One region of the Mesorhizobium sp. P2_D1 genome, then DNA from elsewhere that is predicted to be linked to it. Evidence: predicted binding sites of a transcription regulator. Region 1 holds the regulator's gene; each other region holds the start of a gene.
What was found. Region 1 encodes PhoB, which activates phosphate uptake and scavenging genes when phosphate is short. Its sites were predicted from a motif close to TGTCATNNANCTGTCAT; they were not measured.
Positions count from the first base shown of each region.

Region 1 (5,927 bases):
CAAGTGGGCCGACACCTATAAGAAAGACACCGGCGTCGGCCTCAACTACCAGTCGATCGGTTCGGGCGGCGGCATCAAGCAGGTCATCGCCAAGACCGTGACCTTCGGCGCCACCGACAAGCCGATGTCCGATGCCGATCTGGAAAAGAACGGCCTCGTGCAGTTCCCGATGGTGATGGGCGGCATCGTGCCGATCGTCAACCTGACGGGCGTCAAGCCGGGCGAACTCATCCTTGACGGCAAGACGATTGCGCAGATCTACCTTGGCGCCATCACCACCTGGGACGACGCCGCGATCAAGGCGCTGAACCCGACCCTGACCCTGCCGTCGACGGCGATCGCCGTCGTCCACCGTTCGGACGGCTCGGGCACGACCTTCAACTTCACCGACTATCTGGTCAAGCTGTCGCCCGACTGGAAGGACAAGGTTGGTTCGGACACCGCGGTCGAATGGCCGACCGGCGTCGGCGCTAAGGGCAGCGAAGGCGTTGCCAACACCGTCAAGCAGACCGACGGCGGCATCGGCTACGTCGAGTATGCCTACGCCAAGCAGAACAACCTGTCGTACTCCAAGATGTTGAATGCCGCCGGCAAGGTCGTCGAGCCGTCGCTCGAATCCTTCGGCTCGGCTGCTTCGAATGCCGACTTCAAGGGCGCGAAGAACTTCAACGTCATCATCACCAACGAACCCGGTGATGCCACCTGGCCGATCGCTGCTTCGACCTGGGTGCTGATCCACAAGACCCCCGATGACGCCGCCGCGACCGGCGAAGCGCTGAAGTTCTTTGCCTGGGCCTACAAGGACGGCAAAGAAACCGCCAAGGGTCTCGACTACGTCTCGATCCCCGACAGCGTCGTCGACCTGATCAAGGCTTCGTGGAAGGCCGACATCCAGGCTGACGGCAAGCCCGTCTACGTCGGCGAATAACATCCCTTTGAAGGAGCGCCGCGCCGCGGCGCTCCTTTTCCCTCAATTCAAAGAGCCGAGCTTCACATGAGTGCTGTCCAGGAAGCCTTGCCAGCCATTCGAGGTTCGCGCGACGCGACTGTCAGACGTTTCGCGCTGACCGACGCGATCTTCCACGGAATGACCCGTGCCGCCGCCATACTGGTGCTGGTCTTGCTCGGCGGTGTTGCGATCTCGCTGTTTGCCGGCTCCTGGCAAGCCCTGTCGACCTTTGGCTTCTCCTTCCTGACCAGCGAAAGCTGGAATCCGGTGACGGAGAAATTCGGCGCGCTGGCGCCGATCTACGGCACCATCATCACCTCCGCCATCGCCATCCTGATTGCCGTGCCGCTTGGCATCGGCATCGCCATCTTCCTCACAGAGCTTTGTCCGCGCCCGCTGCGGCGTCCGATCGGCATGGCGGTTGAACTGCTCGCCGGCATCCCTTCGATCATCTACGGCATCTGGGGCCTGTTCGTGCTGGCGCCCTTCCTGCAGACGACCGTGCAGCCCTTCATCATCAGCGCGTTCCACGGCATTCCCGGCCTCAACAGCCTGTTTGCCGGTCCGCCCTACGGCATCGGCCTTTTGACGTCGTCGCTGATCCTTGCCATCATGGTGCTGCCTTTCATCACCTCGATCACCAAGGACGTCTTCGACACGGTGCCGCCGGTGCTGAAAGAGTCCGCCTACGGCATCGGCTGCACGACCTGGGAAGTGACCCGCCGCGTGGTCATTCCCTACACAAGGATCGGCATCATGGGCGGCGTCATGCTCGGCCTTGGCCGCGCGCTCGGCGAAACCATGGCGGTGACCTTCGTGATCGGCAACGCGCACCGCATCAGCACCTCGCTGTTCGCGCCGGCAACGACGATCTCCGCGACCATCGCCAATGAATTCACCGAAGCCGTCGGTGATCTCTATACCTCTTCGCTGGTGGCGCTCGGCCTGATCCTGTTCGTCATCACCTTCCTGATCCTCGCCATCGCACGCTACATGCTGATGCGCATTGACGCCCGCACGGGAGCCTGACCGATGTCGACAGCCACATCGCTTCATCAGAGCCGCAAGAGGAAGAATTCCGTGATGATGACGCTGTGCGTCGCCGCCGCGGGCATCGGACTTGCCTGGCTGGCGCTCATCCTCGGCGCGCTGCTGTACAAGGGCCTGTCCGGCGTCAATCTCGCGGTGTTCACCGAAATGACGCCGCCGCCCGGCGATGCCGGTGGCCTGCTCAACGCCATCTACGGCAGCATCATGATGACCATCATCGGCGTCGTCGTCGGTACACCGATCGGCGTGCTGGCCGGCACCTACATGGCCGAATACGGACGCTTTTCGAAGCTCACCACCGTGGTGCGCTTCATCAACGACATCCTTTTGTCGGCGCCCTCGATCATCATCGGCCTGTTCGTCTATGAACTGATGGTCCGGCCGATGGGGCATTTCTCGGCGATCGCCGGCGCCGTCGCGCTTGCCATCCTGGTCATCCCGGTCGTCGTGCGCACCACCGAGGACATGCTCAACCTGGTGCCGAACGCGTTGCGCGAGGCCGGCACCGCGATCGGCGCGCCGCGCTGGGTGGTCATCAAGTCGGTCGCTTACCGCGCCGCCCTTTCCGGCATCGTTACCGGCATATTGCTGTCGATCGCCCGTATCTCCGGCGAGACGGCGCCACTGCTCTTTACGGCGCTCAACAATCAGTTCTGGTCGAGCAATCTCAACGCGCCGATGGCCAGCCTGCCTGTGACCATCTTCCAGTTCGCTCTCAGCCCTTACGAGGAATGGCAGCAACTGGCCTGGACCGGTGCACTCATCATCACATTGACGGTTCTCGCGCTCAGCATCTTTGCTCGCAGCCTGACCGGACGCAGAGAGGACAAATGAGCCAGATGTTGTCTCCAGACATGACGATCGCCGCCGAGGCAATTGCCGGCAAGGCCAAGATCGAGGTCAAGAACCTCAACTTCTACTACGGCCAGAGCAAGGCGCTGAAGGACATCACGCTGTCGCTGCCCGAGCGCAGCGTCACCGCCTTCATCGGACCTTCGGGCTGCGGGAAGTCGACGCTGCTGCGCGTCTTCAACCGCATCTACGAGCTCTATCCCAAGCAGACCGCCGAGGGCCAGGTGCTGCTCGACGGCCACAACGTTCTCGACCGCTCGCAGGACCTCAACCTGCTGCGGACCAAGATCGGCATGGTGTTCCAGAAGCCGACGCCGTTCCCGATGTCGATTTATGAAAACATCGCTTTCGGCGTCAGGCTCTACGAGAAGATCAGCAAGTCCGAGATGGACGGCCGTGTCGAGCAGGCGCTGAAGCGCGCCGCACTGTGGACCGAAGTCAAGGACAAGCTCAACGCCAGCGGCCTCAGCCTTTCCGGCGGCCAGCAGCAGCGTCTCTGCATCGCCCGCACCGTGGCGGTGAAGCCGGAAGTCATCCTGCTCGACGAGCCGGCTTCGGCGCTTGACCCGCTGTCGACCGCCAAGATCGAAGAGCTGATCGACGAGTTGCAAGCCGACTACACGATCGTCATCGTCACCCACAACATGCAGCAGGCGGCGCGCGTGTCGAAGCAGACGGCCTTCATGTATCTGGGCGAACTGGTCGAGTTCGACCGCACCGAGAAGATCTTCACGTCGCCCCGCGAGAAGCGCACGCAGGACTACATCACCGGCCGCTTCGGCTGAGCTCAGGCATACGAGGACTAAGATCATGGGCGAACACACAGTCGCTTCTTTCGACGAGGATCTCGGACAGATCAGCAGGCTGATCCGCGACATGGGCGACCTCGCCGGCTCGATGGTCGGCGGCGCCACCAAGGCGCTGTTGAATTCCGACAACGCCCTGGCGCAGCGCGTCGTCTCCGACGATGCGATCATGGACGCGCGCCAGCGCGAGCTCGACGACCGCGCCATCACACTGATCGCCAAGCGTCAGCCGATGGCCGACGATCTGCGTCATGTCGTCGGTTCGATCCGCATGGCCGGCGACCTCGAGCGCATTGGCGACCTTGCCAAGAATATCGCCAAGCGCGTCGGCACCGTCGGCCTCAGCGTCACCCCGCGCGACCTGTCGCACTCCATCGACGCAATGGCGCAGCTGGTGCTGATCCAGGTGCAGGGCGTCATCGAGGAATATACGGCACGCGATGCGGCGGCGCTGGCGAAGCTGCGCGCCGACGACGAGCGCATCGACGTCAAGTACACCTCCGTGTTCCGCGAACTCCTGACCTACATGATGGAAGACCCGCGCAACATCACCGCCTGCACGCATCTTTTGTTCTGCGCCAAGAACCTTGAGCGCATCGGCGATCACGTCACCAACATCGCGGAAAATGCGTATTATGTTTTGACCGGCACGCAGCTGCCCGCCAATCGTCCGAAGCAGGACGAGACGGCGATGTCCGCGCCGGCGGCATGACGGCAGGGATGACCAGTCGATGATCGCGCCACGCATCATGGTGGTGGAGGATGAGGAGCCGCTGGGTGTGCTGCTCCGCTACAATCTGGAGTCCGAGGGCTACCAGGTCGAGGTGGTGACGCGCGGCGACGAGGCCGAGATCCGGCTGCAGGAGAACGTCCCCGACCTTCTGGTGCTGGACTGGATGGTACCGGCGGTTTCCGGTATCGAACTCTGCCGCCGGCTAAGGATGCGTCCAGAGACCGAGCGGCTGCCGATCATCATGCTGACCGCGCGTGGCGAGGAAAGCGATCGTGTGCGCGGCCTCTCGACAGGCGCCGACGATTATCTGGTCAAGCCGTTCTCGACGCCGGAGTTCATGGCCAGGGTCAAGGCGCTGCTGCGCCGCGCCAAGCCGGAAGTGCTGTCCAGCGTGCTCAAGGTCGGCGACATCGTGCTCGATCGTGAATCGCACAGGGTCTATCGCAAGAAGAGCGAGATCCGGCTCGGACCGACCGAATTCCGCCTGCTCGAATTCATGATGCGCCATCCCGGCCGCGTGTTCTCGCGCAGCCAGCTGCTCGACAATGTCTGGGGCGAGACGATCTACATCGACGAACGCACGGTCGACGTGCATGTCGGCCGGCTGCGCAAGGCGGTCAACAATGGCCGCATGCCCGATGTCATCCGCACCATTCGTGGGGCGGGCTACGCAATCCGGGAAGATTAGGGATCTGCTGATATTCAGGTGATGCCGGCCTGCGAACGGCAGTTTCCTGCGCTTCCGGTACTCACGGATCCAAATGTCCGCTCCGTTCCGGTTCTCGGAACCCGCCATTCTCGACTCGGCCTAACCTGAATCTCAACACATCCCGGCGCGTTATTCACGCAACGTTCTTGCCACCGAGGCCGGATCTCGCCTGCGTGCCGGGCGCGAAAATCTCCTGGTCTACGAAGGTCAGTGCCCGCGTGGCGCAGCCTTCGCGGATCAGTGGCAGTTCGTTCGGTTCGGTGTCGAAGGAAATCGATTGCGAATGCTGGCCGCCGGCGGTCTGAGCAATGGCCTCGCGCAATGCCGGCTCGATCAGGTCGAAGGCCGCGGCGCTGACACCGACCATGGCGACGGGCGCCGGATCGATCAGCGCGAACAGGCTGCCGAGACCGTAGCCGAGTGCCTCGCCGGCCTTGCGATAGGCCTCGCGCTCGGGTCCATCCCTCTCGCGGGCCGCGGTCGCCAGCGCGCGCATGTCGGCATCACTGACATCGGCGACCGGTTCCGCATCCTCACTCATCTGCCTTGCGTTGCGCCAGATGGCGTAGTTGCCGGCATAGGCCTCGACGCAGCCGCGCCGCCCGCAGCGGCACAGCGCGCCGTGCGGCCGATGGATCATATGGCCGAACTCGCCGCCCGAGGAATGAGTGCCGGTGAACAGCTCGCCCTTCAGCACCAGGCCCATGCCGATGCCGTGCGACAACAGGATGGCGATGAAGTCGTCGCGGTAGCGATCAGGGTCGCGCCAGCGCAACGCTATCGCCATCATATTGCAGTCGTTCTCCATGGTGGCGGGGATGCCGAACT
Region 1 covers NZ_JBFUDZ010000020.1:68,787-74,713, reverse strand. The annotation lists gene pstS (phosphate ABC transporter substrate-binding protein PstS) at 1-928, shown strand, start outside; gene pstC (phosphate ABC transporter permease subunit PstC) at 995-1,978, shown strand; gene pstA (phosphate ABC transporter permease PstA) at 1,982-2,833, shown strand; gene pstB (phosphate ABC transporter ATP-binding protein PstB) at 2,830-3,636, shown strand; gene phoU (phosphate signaling complex protein PhoU) at 3,662-4,369, shown strand; gene phoB (phosphate regulon transcriptional regulator PhoB) at 4,389-5,078, shown strand; gene AC1D0I_RS16605 (ROK family protein) at 5,233-5,927, opposite strand, start outside.

Region 2 (5,927 bases), on a different contig from region 1:
GACCAGGATCACCTTCTCGCCCGGAGAAACGCCGTCCTTGTGCATCTCCATCTCGTCGAGCCCGTATTCAAGGCTGTAGGCGACGCGCACGGTCTCGAACGGCAGCTTGCCCTTCTTGCGGATCGGCACGAAACCGGCCGAGAGCTGATGGGCGACGGCGCCGCCAAGGATGAAACCCCGCGCCTCGATGCCGGCGATCTTGTCGATCTTCTGGCCGGCATAGGGATGCACCAGCTCGTCGATGGCGCGGCGGAAGGCGCGCGCATTGCCGAGCAGCGTGGTGATGTCGCGAAACAGAATGCCGGGCTTGGGATAATCCGGAATGGTACGGATCGCGGCAAGCAGTGAGTCTTCGAGGGAGGATTTCATGGGTCGAGATTACCTGAAACGGAGATTCTTGCGCGACAATTGTTCGATCGAACTGCAGCCCATCAGCTTCATGCCGCGTTCGATCTCGACCCGCATCTGTTCGAGCGCCCGTTCGACGCCCGGCTGGCCGGCCGCCGCGAGCGGGAACAGATAGTAGCGGCCGACGCCGACCGCCTTGGCGCCGAGCGACAGCGCCTTCAGCACATGAGTGCCGCGCTGCACGCCGCCATCCATGATGACGTCGATCTTGTCGCCGACCGCGTCGACGATCTCGGCAAGCTGGTCGAACGCCGCTCGCGAGCCATCCAGCTGCCGGCCGCCATGGTTCGACAGCACGATGCCGCTGCATCCGATCTCGACGGCGCGTTTGGCGTCCTCCACAGACATGACGCCCTTGAGGCAGAACGGACCCGACCACAGCCTGACCATCTCTGCGACATCGTCCCACGTCATCGACGGGTCGAGCATTTCGGTGAAGTAACGGCCGATCGACATGGTGCCGCCGCCCATGTCGACATGCTCGTCCAGTTGCGGCAGCTTGAACCCCTCATGGGTGAAATAATTGATCGCCCAGGCCGGCTTGATCGCGAACTGCAGCATCCCGGCCAGGTTGAGCTTGAAGGGGATGGCAAAGCCGGTGCGTTTGTCGCGTTCGCGGTTTCCCCCTGTGATGCTGTCGACGGTCAGCATCATCACTTCGACGCCAACCTCCTTTGCTCGCTGCATCATCGCCCGGTTGAGGCCGCGATCCCGATGGAAATAGAACTGGTAGACCTGCGGGCCGCTGCTGATCCCGCGCGCCTCCTCGAGGCTGACGGTACCAAGCGAGGAGACGCCGAACATCGTGCCGTATTTGGCGGCGGCCTTGGCGACCGCGCGCTCGCCCTGATGATGGAACAGCCGCTGCAAGGCGGTCGGCGAACAATAGACCGGCATCGCCAGCTTTTGACCCATCACCGTCACCGACATGTCTATCTCGCTGACGCCGCGCAGGACGTTGGGAACCAGATCGCAGGTCTCGAAGCTTTCGGTGTTGCGGCGATAGGTGACCTCGTCGTCCGCCGCGCCGTCGATATAGTCGAAGATCGGCCCCGGCAGCCGCCGTTGCGCCATGCGGCGGAAATCAGAAAAATTGTGACAGTCGCTGAGCCGCATCATTGATTTCCAGACGTCAAATCGTGGCAATCGCTTCGCCACCGTTTGGTGCGTCGAATATCAACCTGTTGTCTCCGTGCCAACGGCCTAATTGCCGAGCTGCCCCACGAGCTACAACCACCAGCACAAAAAGGGGCGCCCGAAGCGCCCCTTTCGTCGAAAACCGGCAGCCGGCGAAAGATTACATGCCGAGATCGGAACGAAGCTCGGCCTTGGCCACGTCGTATTCGGCCTTGAAGTCGTCCCGGTTAAGCAGGACGGCGGCGATCACGCTGCCGGAAATCTTGCCCATCTCGACATCGGACGCGTAATGGATACCGCCAACCTCGCGATTGTGGGCGTATTCAGCCGCACGCGCCATGATCTCGGCGCGCTTTTCCGGAACCATGTCGGACAGGATGATGCCCATCATGGTGCCGACGGTGGCGTGGCCGGAAGGCCATGAACCGGAGCTGGACAGCTTGACCGCGGGCTTGACAAGGTCGCTGAGCTGGTGCGGACGCGGACGCTTCCAGACATCCTTGGCCGGATCGACGACGGCGCCTTCGGTGGCCACCACACGATCGAAGAAAGCACTGAATTTCGGCAGCGTTTCCTTGTTGAACTTCGGCCCCATGACATTGGCGAAGCGCCAGACATTCTCCTCGGCGTCGGCAACAGCGCTGGCCACCATTTCGGGCGTGCGCGTCACCTGCAGCGTCAGCACCTCGCCAAGTTCGGCCTTGGTCTGCGCCGAGTCGTTCGCGGGCGGTGGCGGCAGGATCATCGTCAGGTCGACATCCTTGTTGGTGACGAAGGGCTGGGCATCTTCCGCTTGCGCAGCCGAGCCGACGATGAGCAGCAGAAGGCCTGCCGCGAGCGATGCGTATCTTTTCATGGTGCGATCCTTTGATGAGAGCGGCACAGGATCGCCAGATGCGGTGACGGCCATGTGACACCACCGGCCTCCACAAAAGCAAAAGGGCGCCTTTCGGCGCCCTTTTTTGATCGTATGGCTGTGCGCGGTTTAGTGCGCCACGCCTTCCCACACCTTGCGCTTGGTGAGATAGACCAGCGCGCCGAACAAAAGCAGGAACACCAGCACGCGGAAGCCGGTCTTCTTGCGGTCTTCCATATGCGGCTCGGCCGCCCACATCAGGAAGGCAGAGACGTCGCGGGAATACTGATCGATGGTCTGAGGCGCGCCGTCGTCATAGGTCACCTGGCCGTCGGACAGCGGCTTGGGCATCTTCAGCGACACGCCTGACATGAAGTACGGATTGTAGTGAGTGCCTTCCGGGATGACCATTCCGGCAGGCGGCGTCTGGTCGTAGCCCGTCAGCAGCGAATGGATGTAGTCGGGGCCGCCCGCGGCATACTGCGTGAAGATATCGAAGACGAAGCGCGGGAAGCCGCGCTCGACACCGCGCGCCTTGGCCAGCAGCGACATGTCGGGCGGAGCGGCACCGCCATTCGAGGCAGCGGCGGCTTCCTCGTTGGCGAATGGCGGCGGGAAGTGGTCGGACGGCTTGCCGGGGCGGTCGAACATGTCGCCGGCGTCGTTCGGGCCGTCGTGGATGGTGTACTCGGCCGCCAGCGTCTTGATCTGCGCGTCCGAATAGCCGAGGTCCGACAGCGTGCGGAACGCCACCAAATTCATCGAATGGCAGGCCGAACAGACTTCCTTGTAGACCTTCAGGCCACGCTGCAGCTGCGCCTTGTCGTAGGTGCCGAACGGCCCGGCGAAGCTCCAGTCGATCTCCTTCGGCTCGTTGATCGGGAAATGCGTCGGTGCGGCCGCGTTGTGTGCCTCCTCGGCGGCGATCGCCCCGGTGCCAACAACCACGAGGCCAAGCAACGCCAGCGAGGTGAGAATCTTCTTCATGCCAAATCCCCTTAGATTCTCTACCCGCTCAGCCCTTGGTTTCCGGCGCGGCCGTAGCCCCCGCAGGATGATGACCGCCACCCTTGTTCTTCTCGAGCACCGCTTCGGTGATCGAATTCGGCAGCCGCCGCGGCGTCTCGATCAGGCCGAGCACCGGCAGCGCGACCAGGAAGAAGGCGAAGTAGAACAGTGTCGCCATCTGCGCCATGAACACGTAGCTGCCTTCCGCCGGCTGCGAGCCCAGCCAGCCGAGCAGGATGGCATCGGCCACGAACAGCCAGAAGAACAGCTTGTACCAGGGCCGGTACACCGCCGACCGCACCTTCGAGGTGTCAAGCCACGGCACCAGGAACAGCATGACGATGGCGCCGAACATGCAGATCACGCCGCCGAGCTTGGAATTGATCGGCCCGATGTTGAAAGTGATGGCGCGCAGGATCGCGTAGAACGGCAGGAAGTACCATTCAGGCACGATATGCGCCGGTGTCTTCAGCGGATTGGCCACGATGTAATTGTCGGGCGCCATAAGGAAATTCGGAATGTAGAAGACGAAATAGGCGAAGAAGAACAGGAACACGATCATGCCGAACGCGTCCTTGATGGTCGCGTAAGGGGTGAAGGCGACGGTGTCGGTCTTCGACTTGACCTCGATGCCGGTCGGATTCGACTGGCCGACGACATGCAGCGCCCAGACATGCAGCACGACGACGCCGGCGATCATGAACGGCAAGAGGTAGTGCAGCGCAAAGAAGCGGTTCAGTGTCGGGTTGTCGACGGCGAAACCGCCGAGCAGCAGTTGCTGGATCCATTCGCCGACCAGCGGGATTGCGCTGAAGAAGCCGGTGATGACGGTGGCGCCCCAGAAGCTCATCTGGCCCCACGGCAGCACATAGCCCATGAAGGCCGTCGCCATCATCAGGAGGTAGATGATACAGCCGAGGATCCACAGCAGCTCGCGCGGCGCCTTGTAGGAGCCGTAATAAAGGCCACGGAAGATGTGGATATAAACGGCCATAAAGAAGAACGAGGCGCCTGTGGCATGGAGATAGCGCAACAGCCAGCCCGAATTCACGTCGCGCATGATCTTCTCGACCGAATCGAAGGCGAGACTGGTGTCGGCTGCAAAGTGCATGGCCAGCACGATGCCGGTCAGGATCTGCGACACCAGCATGATCGCCAGGATACCGCCGAAGGTCCACGCATAGTTCAGGTTGCGCGGCACCGGATAGGCGATGAAACTGTCATAGACCATCCGCGGCAGCGGCATGCGGGCGTCGAACCAGCGTTCGATACCGGTCTTGGGCGTATAGGTCGAGTGTCCCTCGCTCATCGAAATATCCCCTGCCTCAACCGATAAGGATCTTGGTATCGGAAATGAACTTGAATACCGGCACTGCCATGTTCTCGGGCGCCGGGCCTTTGCGAATGCGGCCGGCCGTGTCGTATTGCGAACCGTGGCACGGGCAGAACCAGCCGCCGAATTCGCCTTCCTGGCCGAGCGGAATGCAGCCCAGATGCGTGCAGACCTGGACCATCACCATCCAGGCTTCCTTGCCGGGCGTGGTGCGGTTGGCGTCGGTCGCCGGCGCGTCGGCCGGAAGGTTCGCGTTGCGGGCGATCGGATCCTTGAGGTCTGTCAGCTTGACCGCCTCGCCGTCCTTCATCTCCTGCTCGGTGCGGTTGCGCACCACGACAGGCTTGCCACGCCATTTGACGATCAGCGACATGCCCGGGGTGAGTGAAGCGACGTCGACCTCGACGGAAGCCAACGCCAGTGTCGAGGCGTCAGGGCGCATCTGGTCGATGAACGGCCATGCGAGGGCACCCGCGCCGACCACCGCGGCCATGCCGGTGGCGACATAGAGAAAATCACGACGGTTGGGATCCTGGGTGTCGGTTGCGCTCACGGGTGCCTGATCCTTTCGCCTATTCCGCGCCGGTGGCTGAGCCTTGTTCCCCGCTCAATTGCGCCAACCCGACAGCGCATGGCGAACAGGCTTGCGAATTCCTCCGGCATTTGGACTTCGGTTTATGCGTGAAGCCCGTTTTTGTCCAGACGGGTGAAGGCACAAGGGCAGATTGTCGCGGGGACAAAATCCGTCCTCGGTCAGCGCGGCGCCGGATGGCTGCCGAAGATCGCTAAACAACAGGGAAACAACCGCAATTCCGGGGTTCGCCTCCACCTCGACACCGGACACCGGCCCGGTCTATCCTCGCCGCCATGGCACACGTCATAGACCGCGACACATGGGCTGTTCGCTCCGACGGCTGGAAGGGCGAGCTGCAATGCGGCGCCTACGGCTCCAAGTCCTGCCTGATCTTCAACTATCTGCCTGATGTCGGCGGCGGCCCCCGGCTCCACACGCATCCCTACGCAGAGATCTTCATCATCCGCCAGGGCACCTGCCTGTTCACGGTCGGCGACCAGGAGATCGAGGCCTTTGCCGGCCAGATCGTGATCGTTCCACCCAACACGCCGCACAAATTCACCAATCTCGGCCCGGGCCCGCTGGAGACCACCGACATCCACGAGAACGGC
Region 2 covers NZ_JBFUDZ010000024.1:6,346-12,272, forward strand. The annotation lists gene AC1D0I_RS18170 (adenine phosphoribosyltransferase) at 1-369, opposite strand, end outside; gene AC1D0I_RS18175 (alpha-hydroxy acid oxidase) at 379-1,524, opposite strand; gene AC1D0I_RS18180 (acid phosphatase) at 1,706-2,401, opposite strand; gene AC1D0I_RS18185 (cytochrome c1) at 2,531-3,388, opposite strand; gene AC1D0I_RS18190 (cytochrome b) at 3,417-4,718, opposite strand; gene petA (ubiquinol-cytochrome c reductase iron-sulfur subunit) at 4,735-5,295, opposite strand; gene AC1D0I_RS18200 (cupin domain-containing protein) at 5,610-5,927, shown strand, end outside.
Region 2: AC1D0I_RS18180 (acid phosphatase) is a predicted target of PhoB. The motif match lies at 2,445-2,461, and genes of this name have one in related genera.

Region 3 (5,927 bases), on a different contig from region 1:
GTGATCAATCGATTCGAACGTGTTCTTGGCCGAGTTGATCATCAGGCCGAGCACAAGCGAGGTCATGACCCCAAACAGGTTCGCGGCGAGCCGAACCACATTGTTCGTATCTTCGTCGCGATGTCTGACCGGCAGCCTGGGCCAGATCGCCATGCTGGCCAGCGGCGCCGCTGTCAGGCACAGGAAGATCATCACTGCGATCAAAGCTTCGCGCATGCGCCCATTTCTGCACGGGATGCGCCGATTGCCAATGACCCCGGCACCGATCACGTCGCGAAAGCTGCGTCACGCGTCTTGCGCGACTGCTCCCGCCCTCAGGACACCGGTGCTGCGCCGCCCTCTTGCGTGCGCCGGGCGATGAACGCGTCGAGGACGCTGGCGGTCGCGATAGCCGATTCCGGCGGCACGAAATCGGCCAGCGCCCGTCTCCAGACACCGGTGGCGCGCTCGCTCGCCGTCTTCGACCCGCCTTGCGTCCAATTGCCGAAATTCGACCAGTCGGCGACCAGCGGTTCGTAGAAGGCGGTGCGGTAGCGCGCCATGGTGTGGCCGGCCGAGAAGAAGTGACCGCCCGGCTGCACCTCGGCGATTGCCTCGAAGCCGATGGAATCGATGTCGCCGGGCGTCGGGGCGCAGAGTTCAGCCACCGTCTGCAGCGCCTCGATATCGGTGACCAGCTTCTCGAAGGAAACACTCAAGCCGCCTTCCAGCCAGCCGGCGGCATGGATGCACATCGTCGCCCCGGCCAGCACCGAGCCCCACAGCGCGAATTGCGTCTCGTGCGCCGCCTGCGCGTCCGAAATGTTGGCCGCACTGCCGCCGCCGGACCGCCATGGCAGCCCGGTGAAGCGCGCCAGTTGGCCGGCGCCCAGCGTCGCCTTGACATGCTCCGGCGTGCCGAAGGCCGGCGCCCCGGATTTCATGTCGACATTGGAGGAGAAGGAGCCATAGACAACCGGCGCGCCCGGCCGCACGATCTGCGCCAGCGTCAGTCCCGCCAGCGCTTCGGCATGCTGCAGCGTCAGCGCACCGGCGACCGTGATCGGCGCCATCGCGCCCGCCAGGCAGAAGGGCGTGATGACGGAGATCTGCCCGGCCCTGGCGAAATCGATGATGCCTTGCGCCATCGGGATGTCGAGTTGGCGCGGCGAGTTCGTGTTGATGACGGTGTAGCAGTGCGCGCCGGCAAGGAATTCGTCCTCCGACAGGCCGCGCGCCAACCGCAGCATCTCGAAGCCGTCCTCGACCTGCGGCGTGCCGCGCGCGAAGACGAACGGAAGCTTGTCGGAGAGCGTCAGCTGCGCGCGGTTGACCGCATAGTGGCGAAAGCGGTTGTCGACGTCCTGCGGCTCGATGCAGGGTCCCAGCATATGCAGCACATCGAAATGCTGCACCAGCCGTATCAGATCCTCGAAATCGGCCAGCGTGCCCGGCCTCCGGCCGCGCTCGAGATCGGTGACGTTCGGCGCCCCGCATCCAGCCAGGAAAGTCATCGAGCCGAGTTCGAGCGTCAGATCGCGGGCGCGGGCACCGCCATGAGCATGGATCGACTTCGGCGCCGAGGCCAGCGCCGCCGTCACCATGTCACGGCCGATGCGCACCATATCGGTGTCCGGATCGACCAGGGCGCCGGCGCGGGCGAAATGCTCACGCGCCTGCGGCAGCAGCACCTTGATGCCGAGTTCTTCCAGCACACGCAGCGCCGTGTCGTGGATGGCGGCAACCTGATCATCCGAAAAGATCGGCTGCGGCAGGAACGGGTTCCTCAGCGAACGGTAATTGGGGCGGCGGCTGGTTTCCGAGCCGGCTTCGCCCGTCCGTCCACGCCGGCGCTCGCGCCTGCTATCACGTGCCGCCTCATCGACCATCAGAAATCCTCCTTATTGCCGCATCGCCTTGCCTTCGGGGTCGTAGGGGGAGGCCGCGATGACGCGCGCCGGCCGCTCCGTGCCGACGACGTGCACCGAGAGCGCGGTGCCCTCGCCTGCGAAATCACGGTCGACGAGCGCCAGCGCCAGGCTTTTGCCGACAGTATAGCCATAGCCGCCCGAAGTGACGAAGCCGACGCGCCGGCCTTGATGCCAGACCGGCTCGAAGCCGCTGGCGTCGGCGTCGATGGCATCGATCTCCAGCGTCACCAGGCATTGGCCGCTGCCGCCCTCCCGCTGTTTCAATGCCGCCTCGCGACCGGTGAAGTCACCCTTCCCAAACGCGATGAACCGGTCGAGACCGGCCTGATCGGGTGTGTAGCCCTGGGTGAATTCACCGCGACCAGATGCCGAAACTCTTCTCCAGCCGCAGCGCATTCAGCGCGTAATAGCCGATCTCGGCAAGGCCGAGATCCTCGCCGGCGGCCAGCAGCGTTTCGCGCAAGCTGGCATGCATGGTGACCGGACAACTGATCTCGAAACCGAGCTCACCGGCGATCGAAAGGCGGGCAACCCGCGCGGGCACCATACCGATGTCGAATGCCCCGCAGGCCATGAACGGCAGTGCCGCGCCCGACACGTCCTGATGCGTCGTGCGCGCCAGGATTTTGCGTGCATTCGGCCCGGTCAGCAGGAAGCCGCTCATCGTGTCGGAAAGGTCTGTGACAGTGATCCCCTCCGCCGCATGGCTCTCGAACCAGCGCATGTGGAATTCCCTGAGATAGTACGAGCCCATCAGCCAATAGTCGCCGCCACCCCAGTTGATGACCGTGAGGTCGCCCTTCAGCCGCCCGTCATGGCCGAGCATCGGCGCCAGCCTCGCCTGTCCCGGCTTCGGCAGCCTGCAGGCAAGCAACTGGTCAAGCCATGCTTCGGCCCCTTGCCCCGAGACCGCATAACGCGCATAGGCCGAGATATCGACGAGACCGGCGGCACGCCGAACCTGCAGCGCCTCGTCGCCGACGATGTCGAAGGCGTTGGAACGCCGCAGCGTCGTGTTCTCGCGAAACCCCATCGGTGCGAAATAGGCCGGGATTTCCAGACCCCAGGACGCCGTCCATTCGCATCCCGCCGCCGTCATGCCGTCATAGGCGCCGGGGCGTTTCAGCGGCCGGCCGGCGGGTAGCCGCTCATTGGGAAAGGTCATGACGAAGCGGCGCGAATAGAACTGGCGCGTCGTCTGCCTGAGATATTCGCGGTTGGCCGCGAAGGCGCCATAGCGGGCGATATCCATGCCGAAGATGTCGGCCTGCGGCTCACCATGGATCATCCACTCGGCCAGCGACTTGCCGACGCCGCCACCCTGGCTGAAGCCGGCCATGACGCCACAGGCAAGCCAGTAATTCTTCAGCCCGCGCACCGGCCCGACGATCGGATTGCCGTCGGGGGTGAAAGTGAAGGCGCCGTTGACCCATTTGCGGATGCCGGCCGTCCTCAGGCACGGAAAGCGCTCATAGGCCTTGGACAGTTCCGGGCTGATGCGGTCGATGTCTTCCGGGATCAGCTCGATGCCGTAATCCCATGGCGCGCCATCCATGTTCCAGTGCTTCGGGTTCTGCTCGTAGACGCCGAGCAGCACGCCCTTGCGCTCTTGCCTGAGGTAGGAAAAGCCGTCGAGATCGACCGCAAGACCGAGTTCCTTGTCGAGAGCGGCAACCTCCGGAATGTCTTCGGTGATGAAATAGTGGTGCTCCATCGGCGTCACCGGCAAGTCGACGCCGGCCATGCGGCCGAGCTGCTTTGCCCATAGCCCGCCGGCGTTGACGACATGCTCGGCCACGATCGTGCCTTGCTCGGTGACGACATCCCAGTGCCCGTCGGCACGCGCCTTCAACGCGACCACGCGGTTGCGCAGGATCACGTCGGCACCACGCTTTTTCGCGGCGCCGGCATAGGCATGCGTCGCTCCGTAAGGGTCGAGATGGCCTTCGTTGGAATCATAGAGGCCGCCGAGCACGTCACTGACATCGACGATCGGGCAGATCTCCTTGATCTCTTCCGGTGTCACTAGGCGAGCCGTTTCGATGCCGACCGACTGGAACACGGCCCAGGCCGATTTCAGCCACTCCCAGCGCTGGGGATCGCTGGCCATGTTGACGCCGCCCGTCATGTGCAGGCCCGCGTCCTGGCCGGATTCGGCCTCGATCTCGCGATAGAGCTTGATGGTGTAGTCCTGCAGCGCCGCGACGTTGGGATCGGCATTGAGCGCGTGGAACCCGGCCGCCGCGTGCCAGGTCGAACCGGCCGTCAGTTCGGCTCGCTCGATCAGCGCCACATCGCTCCAGCCGAACCGTGTCAGATGATAGAGCACCGAGGCTCCGACCACGCCACCCCCGATGACGACTGCGCGGTAGTGCGACTTCAAGGCTTCCCTCCCCGGTTAGTCCGAAGGCTGCACCATATACGCACTGGACATATGTGTCTAGTACGATGCACGCACACCACGCTTTGTCGACTTGAGCTAGAAGGGAGTGATCAATTCTTTGGTGCGACCACAGGTTATTATCGGCGTGTGAAGAACCCGACGGGGCATTGCGCGCGCTGTCACGCAAGCATCATGTTTGCGCCGTAGACCGCTTTCGGGGAGGCGCGCGCGGCATCATCGATGCCGCACCTCTTTCAGCTCTTTCGCCATCGGCCGCTCCGGCACGCTTTGTTACAAAGAGGATCATCCATGAAACACCTGCACCGAACCGCGTCGCTCGGCGTCGCGCTGGCATTGTTCACCGCCTTGACGCCGGCGCTGGCCGACAGCACCGCGACCGTCGGCGGCATCAGCTTCGTCAACAAGGGACTGGTCGGCGTCGGCCGCATCCCGGCCAGCCAGAAGGACAAGTTCGGCGAAACGTTCGGCTCAGGTTCCGGCATGGCGATCGACACCGCCGGCTGGACGCATGGTGCCGACGGCTACAAGGGTTCGCTCTGGCTGCTGCCGGACCGCGGCTACAATGTCGTCGGCACCACCGACTACCGGCCGCGCCTCAACACGATCGGCATCGAGTTCGCGCCAACCGCGCCTGGTGCGGCACCCGCTGCCGGCCAGGAGCAGTCCGGCGTCAAGGCGACACTCGCCGACACCATGCTCCTGACCGACGACAAGGGCGCTGATGCCACGGGCCTCGACCCGCTCAACGGCGTGCGCGCAGCAAGCGGCGACATGCCGATCCTGCCCGAGGCCAACGGCAAGCTGGCGCTCGACAACGAGGCGATCGTGCGGCTAGCCGACGGCTCGATGTTCATCTCCGACGAATACGGCCCGAACATCTATCGGTTTTCCGCTGAAGGCCGCCTGCTGTCGGCGACCCAGCCGCCGGCTGCCCTCGTGCCGATGCGCCATGGCGCGCCGAACTTCGCCTCGGACAATCCAGGTCCAGGTGCTGCCGAGCCCGATCCGAAGGATCCCGATACCGGCCGACAGAACAACCAGGGCCTCGAAGGCATGGCGATGACGCCGGACGGCAAGTTCCTGATCGCCGTGCTGCAGTCGGCGCCCCGGCAGGATGGCGGCGATTCCGGCGCGACGCGCCAGAACACGCGCGCGCTGGTCTATGACGCTTCCGACCTCGCCCATCTCAAGCTGGCGCACGAATATGTCGTGCCGCTGCCGGTGTTCAAGGATGCCAAGGGCAAGACCAAGGTGGCGGCGCAGAGCGAGATCGTCGCCCTGTCCGACCAGACCTTCCTGATGCTGACCCGCGACAGCGGCAACGGCCAGGGGTTGAAGGGCGACACCTCGCTGCTTCGCCAGATCAACATCGTCGATCTCTCCGCTGCGACCGACATCGCCGGTGGCGCCTTCGACGCCGCCGACAAGCCGGTGGCACCCAAGGGCGTGCTCGACCCATCGGTGACGCCGGCCAAGCTGACGCCGTTCATCGACCTCAACGACAAGGGCGAACTCGGCCGCTTCGGCCTGCACAATGGCGCGCCGAACGACAAGAACAACCTTTCGGAAAAGTGGGAGGCGATGTCGGTGGTCAGCGTGCTCGATCCCAAGCT
Region 3 covers NZ_JBFUDZ010000015.1:101,738-107,664, forward strand. The annotation lists gene AC1D0I_RS13830 (bestrophin-like domain) at 1-216, opposite strand, end outside; gene AC1D0I_RS13835 (trimethylamine methyltransferase family protein) at 315-1,868, opposite strand; partial or broken gene AC1D0I_RS13840 (GcvT family protein) at 1,881-4,293, opposite strand; gene AC1D0I_RS13845 (esterase-like activity of phytase family protein) at 4,603-5,927, shown strand, end outside.
Region 3: AC1D0I_RS13845 (esterase-like activity of phytase family protein) is a predicted target of PhoB. The motif match lies at 4,471-4,487, and genes of this name have one in related genera.

Region 4 (5,927 bases), on a different contig from region 1:
GAGAATGCCAAATGGGAAGAGCTCGACGCCGGCTCGGTGCCAACCAACTACCAGCGTTTCGTTGACGCCGTCACCGGCGGCGTGCAGAGCGAGCCCAGCTTCCGCCACGCCGCCGGCCTGCAAAAGGTGCTGGATCTCGCCGTGGTGTCGGACGAGAAGCGGGCGGAGTTGAAGGCGAATGCCGACACGCAATAGGGTTTGTTGATATTCAGGTGATGCCGGCCTGTAAACGACGGTTCCCTGCGCTTCCGGTGCTCACTTACTTGCCCCCGTTTGTGCTGCTTATGCGGTCAAGGCATCTTGCAGTTCGGGCTGTTCGAAAAGCGAATGAAGCTCGGAAGCCGGCATTGGACGGCCGAAGTACCAGCCCTGGACATCCGTGCAGCCATTCTCCCTGACCAGCCTGAACTGGTCCTCGGTCTCGACGCCTTCCGCGGTCGTGGTCATGCCTAGCGTTGCGCCGAGTTCGGCGACGGCCTTGACGATTGCCCGGCTTTCGCCGCTCTCGCACATCAGGCTGACGAAGCTGCGATCGATCTTGATGCGGTTGAACGGGAACGACCTGAGATAGCTCAGCGAGGAATAGCCGGTGCCGAAATCGTCCATGGCGATGCTGATGCCGAGGTCGCGCAGGCTGTACAGCGTGTTTATGGTGTTTTCATTGTGCGCCAGCAGCACCGATTCGGTGATCTCCAGCTCGAGCCGTGACGGCAGCAGGTTCGAAGCCGCGAGCGCCGCGGCAACCTGAAGCGGCAGCCCCTGCTGTTTGAACTGGGCGGGCGAGAGATTGACCGCGACCTTGACGGGCAGGGGCCATTTGGCGGCGTCGGCGCAAGCCCGCTGCATGATCCACTCGCCAAGCGTGTCGATGACGCCCGTCTCCTCGGCCATCGGGATGAATTCCGCCGGCGGCAGCAGGCCGAGGCGCGGATGGTTCCATCGCACCAGGGCTTCGAAGCCGGTGAGTTTCGAGGTCTTGGCGTCGTGCAGCGGTTGATAGTACACGACGAACTGCTCGTTTGTGACGCCGAGAGCCAGTTCGGATTCGAGTTGGCGCCGCTCCTGCAGTCTTGCGTCCATTCCCGGCTCGAACGACCTGCAGGTCCCACGGCCTTCCATCTTGGCTTTGTACAAGGCCAGGTCGGCATTGCGGATGAGGATTTCCGAACTTTGTCCGTCGTCCGGGAAGACAGCGATGCCGATGCTGCTGCCGATGTTGATCTTGTGGCCCTGTATCAAGAATTCGCCGGCCAGGGCATGAATGACCCGGCTCGCCAGCACACCCGCCTCGTCGTCGCCATCGATCAGGAGCTGGAGGATGACGAACTCGTCTCCCCCGGTTCGCGCGACCATGGCGGTTTCACCCGCCTGCTGCTTCAGGCGCCTCGCCACCGCACCGAGAACCTCATCGCCGATCGGATGGCCGAGGGTGTCATTGACCGGTTTGAAACGGTCGAGATCGACGCAATGGACGGCCAGCTTCTCGCCGTCCCTGAGGCTTCTCAGTGCCTCGTCCATCGTGTCGGCCAGGAGGCCCCGGTTGGGCAGGCCGGTGAGAATGTCATGCGTGGCAAGGTGCTGGATCTCGGCGGTGCGTTCCTCGACCCGCCGCTCCAAAGTCTCGGCGGCATTGGTCTGCATCATCATCGTGCGTCCGATCGCATACCAGCAGGCCAGCGCCAGCAGCGTGACCACCGCGACCGCCGCATAACCAGCCAGTTCGAATTGCCGCACCGACAGGGCGTCCATGTTGCTGTCGTATCTGCTGTTGGGGAAACCGGCCCAGAGACGCCAGGCGCTTCTGGGATCGTTGAGCGAGAGCGGGATGACTTCGGAATAGATCAGATTGGGGTCGGCCGCCGTGAAGGCACGGGAATCCGCCGCCAGGGCCGTCGACATCTTGTGCTGGTCGGATTCAAATCCGTAGCCTGAATTGACGATGACATAGTCGCTGCTCGGCAACAGTTTCCTCAGCGCCGAGGTGAGCATGATTGCCGAGACGGAGCCGCGCAGGCTGCCATCCTGGCCGAAGACCGGGACCGAAAGGATGAAACCGGAGCGATCCGCGTCATTGCCGGTGTGGATGAAATCTGTGTTGTCGCAGGTGATGAGCTCCTTGGTGCCGATGATCGGCACATTCAGCCCGTCAATGGCGCTCGAATTCGGATAGTTCGCCTTCAGCCAGGCGAGCTGTTTGGCCAGTTCCTGGTACTCATAGGTCTCGACTTCTTCGGCGGGCCGGGTCAGCGCGTTCTCGTCAAGCTTTGCGGACTTTGCGGCTGCAGCGTCGGACCGCGCCCTGGCATTCACGATCAGCTGGTCGAACTGGAGGATCGGCTCCTCGAGCTTTCCGGTCACGGCATCGAAGCGGTCGGGGTCGAAATCCAGCGGCAGGAAGTAGACCTCGGAAATGGAGACGTTGTTGGCGAGATTGTTGTAGATCTGCTGGATTGTCGCGCGGCCCTCGTCGCCGAGGTTGGTGCCATGCCGGTCGAGGTTTCGGACGCTTGGCAGGTAGCTCAGCGTTCGCACATTCTCGTAGACGGCCCGCAAGGCGTCTTCGACCGTCTTGGCGGTTGTCCTGGCTGCCGCCTGGGAGTTCTCGATGTAGCGTTCCTTGGCAAGCGCGAAGTTCCGCTGGGCGTCGATATGCAAGGCCGCCAGCATCGCTGCGCCGGTCACAAGGATCACAACAAATCCGACTGCTCGCCAGAATGCGTTCATCGGCGTCCCACCATCAATTGGTAAGGGATACCCCAGAGCAGTTTAGGAAGCGCTAATGAGTAAGCGCCAATAACCAATGCCCTTCCTTGCGGCCCCAGCGCCGCCACACACCAAATCCGGCAAGATCCATAAACCTGTTTTGCGGGTGCGAGAAAGCGGGATTGGGCATGCGCAAGGTCCAGGCAATCAGTTCGCCGGTACCGCCCCGGCCTGCTGATCGGCATCGGTCAGCGTTTGCAGGAAGGCGACGATGTCGTCGATTTCGGGGTCGGTCAGTGCCGGTTTGTCGCCGGGCTTCTTGCCGAAGGGCGGGTCATGGTTGAGGTTGGCCCAGTAAGCCTTTGGCAAATCGTCATTTTGCCGGATCGTGCCGTCGGCGTTCTTGGGATACCAATGGCCGGGATCGCTGTCGCGGCTGGCATAGAAGGCAACCGCGTCGCGCAGCGTGTGGAAGTAGCCGTTGTGGAAGAAGCTTTTGCGCAGCGCGACGTTGCGCAGCGTCGGCGTGCGAAACAGGCCGCAATACTCAGCCCGGCCATGGAAGTCGGTCCTGAGCGGCCCGCACAGGCCGAGATCGAAATAGGCGGGGTCGGCATTGGCCGGGATGGCCGGGTTGCGCGGCACGGCGACGGCGATCAGGCCGAAATCGGTGAATTGCGGCGGCTCGCCGTCATTGGCGGGTTCGCTCAGGTGGCAACTGGCGCAATTGCCCTTGGTTTCGTCCTCGAACAGCGCGCGCCCGCGCAATTCCTGCGCCGACAGCGTCGCCTTGCCGGCGAGGAAGGCGTCGTAGCGGCTGGAATAGGGGTAGAAGTCGGTGCTGCTCTGCTCGAAAGTGCCGAGCGCCTCGGCAGCGGCGTCGAAGGCGTCGTCCGGGTGGTCGAACACGGTGTCGCCGAAGGCGGCCTTGAATTCATCGGCATAGATGGACTTGCGCAATCCGGCGGTGACGGCGGCGGCATCCTTGTTGGCCATCTCGAATGGCGACAGCAGCGGGATCTTGGCCTGGTCGCGGCCGCGGTCGGCGCGGCCGTCCCAGGTCAGGCCGCCGGTTGGGCCGTTGTCGACGCTTTCGTCGCCTTCATCCTCGGAATCGTAGAAATGCTCTGTGAAGGCTGGTACCGCCTGAAGGTATCGAAGCGAGGGCACGGCGCGCAGTCCGGGCTGGTCCAGCTTCGGACCGCCCATCTCGACCGGTGCCGCCGAGGCCGGACCGAAGGCATGGTGCGGATCATGGCAGGACGAGCAGGATTGTTTGCCTGAAGCCGACAGCGACGGGTCGAAGAACATCTTTCGGCCAAGCGCTGTCAGCGCCTGCGCCCGAGCGAAGGCATCCGCGCGCGACATCGGTCCGGGATGGACACTGCCGCTACCGGCGCTGACGGCGTTGCCGGGCAGGATGGTGGCGAGGCCAAACATCGATGCCGCGGCGGTCGCGATCATCAACCGTTCCATCGTCTTGCGGTCATAAGGTTCAGTCCGATTTGTTCCGCAATTAGGTCCGCACTGCAACGGATTGATGACCGGTCCACCCGCTCACGCAACCGTGTTCGGATAGGCGATAAATGTCACAAAGGTGACAAAGCATCGACCTAGCGTCCGAAGCCATGGCTCGTCGCCCCCAAGCCATACACTGCCCTCTAGCCATCACCCTAGCCATGAGGACCTCCCATGACGCGGTTCACGCTTTTCACCTCGCTTTGCCTGGCCGGCACGGCGCTGGCCTCGATTCCGGCTACAGCCAACGCAGCCCCTCCCGGCTTCGACAAGATCGACACCGTCGTCGTCATCTATGCCGAAAACCGCAGCTTCGATAATCTCTATGGCGGCTTCCCCGGCGCCAACGGCCTGGCCAACCTTTCGGCCGGCCAGGTGCGCCAGCTCGACCGCGACGGCAAGCCGCTGAGCGAACTGCCGCCGGCCTGGGGTGGTCTGACCGCCAAGGGCGTGACGCCGCCGGTGACCGAGGCGCAGACGGCCCATCTCAGCAATGCCAGCTTCGCCATCGACGACGCCAGCGGCTTCAACGAGAAGACCTCCGTCATCACGCGCGACCTCTGGCACCGCTTCTATCAGGAGCAGATGCAGATCGACGGCGGGAAGAACGACAAGTTCGTCGCCTGGGCCGATTCCGGCGGCCTGGTGATGGGTCATTATGACGGCTCGGTGCTGCCGATGTGGGCGGTGGCGAAGAAATACGTTTTGGCCGACAATTTCTTCCAGGGCGCCTTCGGCGGCTCCTTCCTCAACCATATCATGCTCGCCTGCGCCTGCGTTCCGGTCTATCCAAATGCCGACACCAGTCCGGTGAAGGGGCAAATCGCCGTGGTCGAAGCCGACGGCACGACGCTGAAGGTCGCCGACAACTCGCCGGCCTCTGCCCTCGGCGGGGCGCCGAAATTCGTCAATGACGGCGCCATCACGCCAGACTTCCACGCCGTCAACACCATGCAGCCGCCCTATCAGCCGAGCGCCAACAAGCCGGCCGAAGGCGGCGACAAGGCACTGGCCGATCCGGCGCAGCCGACTACGCTGCCGCCGCAGCACGACATCACCATCGGCGATCTGTTGTCGCTGAAGGGCGTCAGCTGGGCCTGGTATTCCGGCGCCTGGCAGGCAACGCTCGACGGCAAGAACGCGACGCCTGTGCCGAACTTCCAGTTCCACCACCAGCCATTCAACTATTTTGCGGCATACGCGCCCGGCACGACCGCGCGGGCCGAACATCTTAGGGATGGCGGCCTCGACGGGACCGAATTCATCAAGGCGATCGACGACGGCAAGCTGCCGGCGGTGAGTTTCTACAAGCCGCAAGGCAATCTCAACGAGCATGGCGGCTACGCCGATGTGGCGAGCGGCGACCAACATCTCGCCGACGTCGTCTCGCACCTGGAGAAAAGCCCGCAATGGAGCCACATGCTGGTGGTCGTCACCTATGACGAGAATGGCGGTTTCTGGGACCATGTCGCGCCGCCGAAGGCCGACCGTTGGGGGCCGGGCAACCGCATCCCCGCCTTCATCATCTCGCCCTATGCGAAGATGGGTACTGTCGACCACACGCAATACGACACGACGTCGATCCTGCGCTTCATCACCGCGCGTTACGATTTACCGGTGCTGCCCGGCATCGTCGCCCGCGACAAGGCGCTGCGCAACAACGACCAGCCGCCGATGGGCGATTTGAGCGCGGCACTCGATCTCAG
Region 4 covers NZ_JBFUDZ010000017.1:89,066-94,992, forward strand. The annotation lists gene AC1D0I_RS14975 (Gfo/Idh/MocA family protein) at 1-195, shown strand, start outside; gene AC1D0I_RS14980 (putative bifunctional diguanylate cyclase/phosphodiesterase) at 283-2,691, opposite strand; gene AC1D0I_RS14985 (cytochrome-c peroxidase) at 2,911-4,143, opposite strand; gene AC1D0I_RS14990 (acid phosphatase) at 4,396-5,927, shown strand, end outside.
Region 4: AC1D0I_RS14990 (acid phosphatase) is a predicted target of PhoB. The motif match lies at 4,290-4,306, and genes of this name have one in related genera.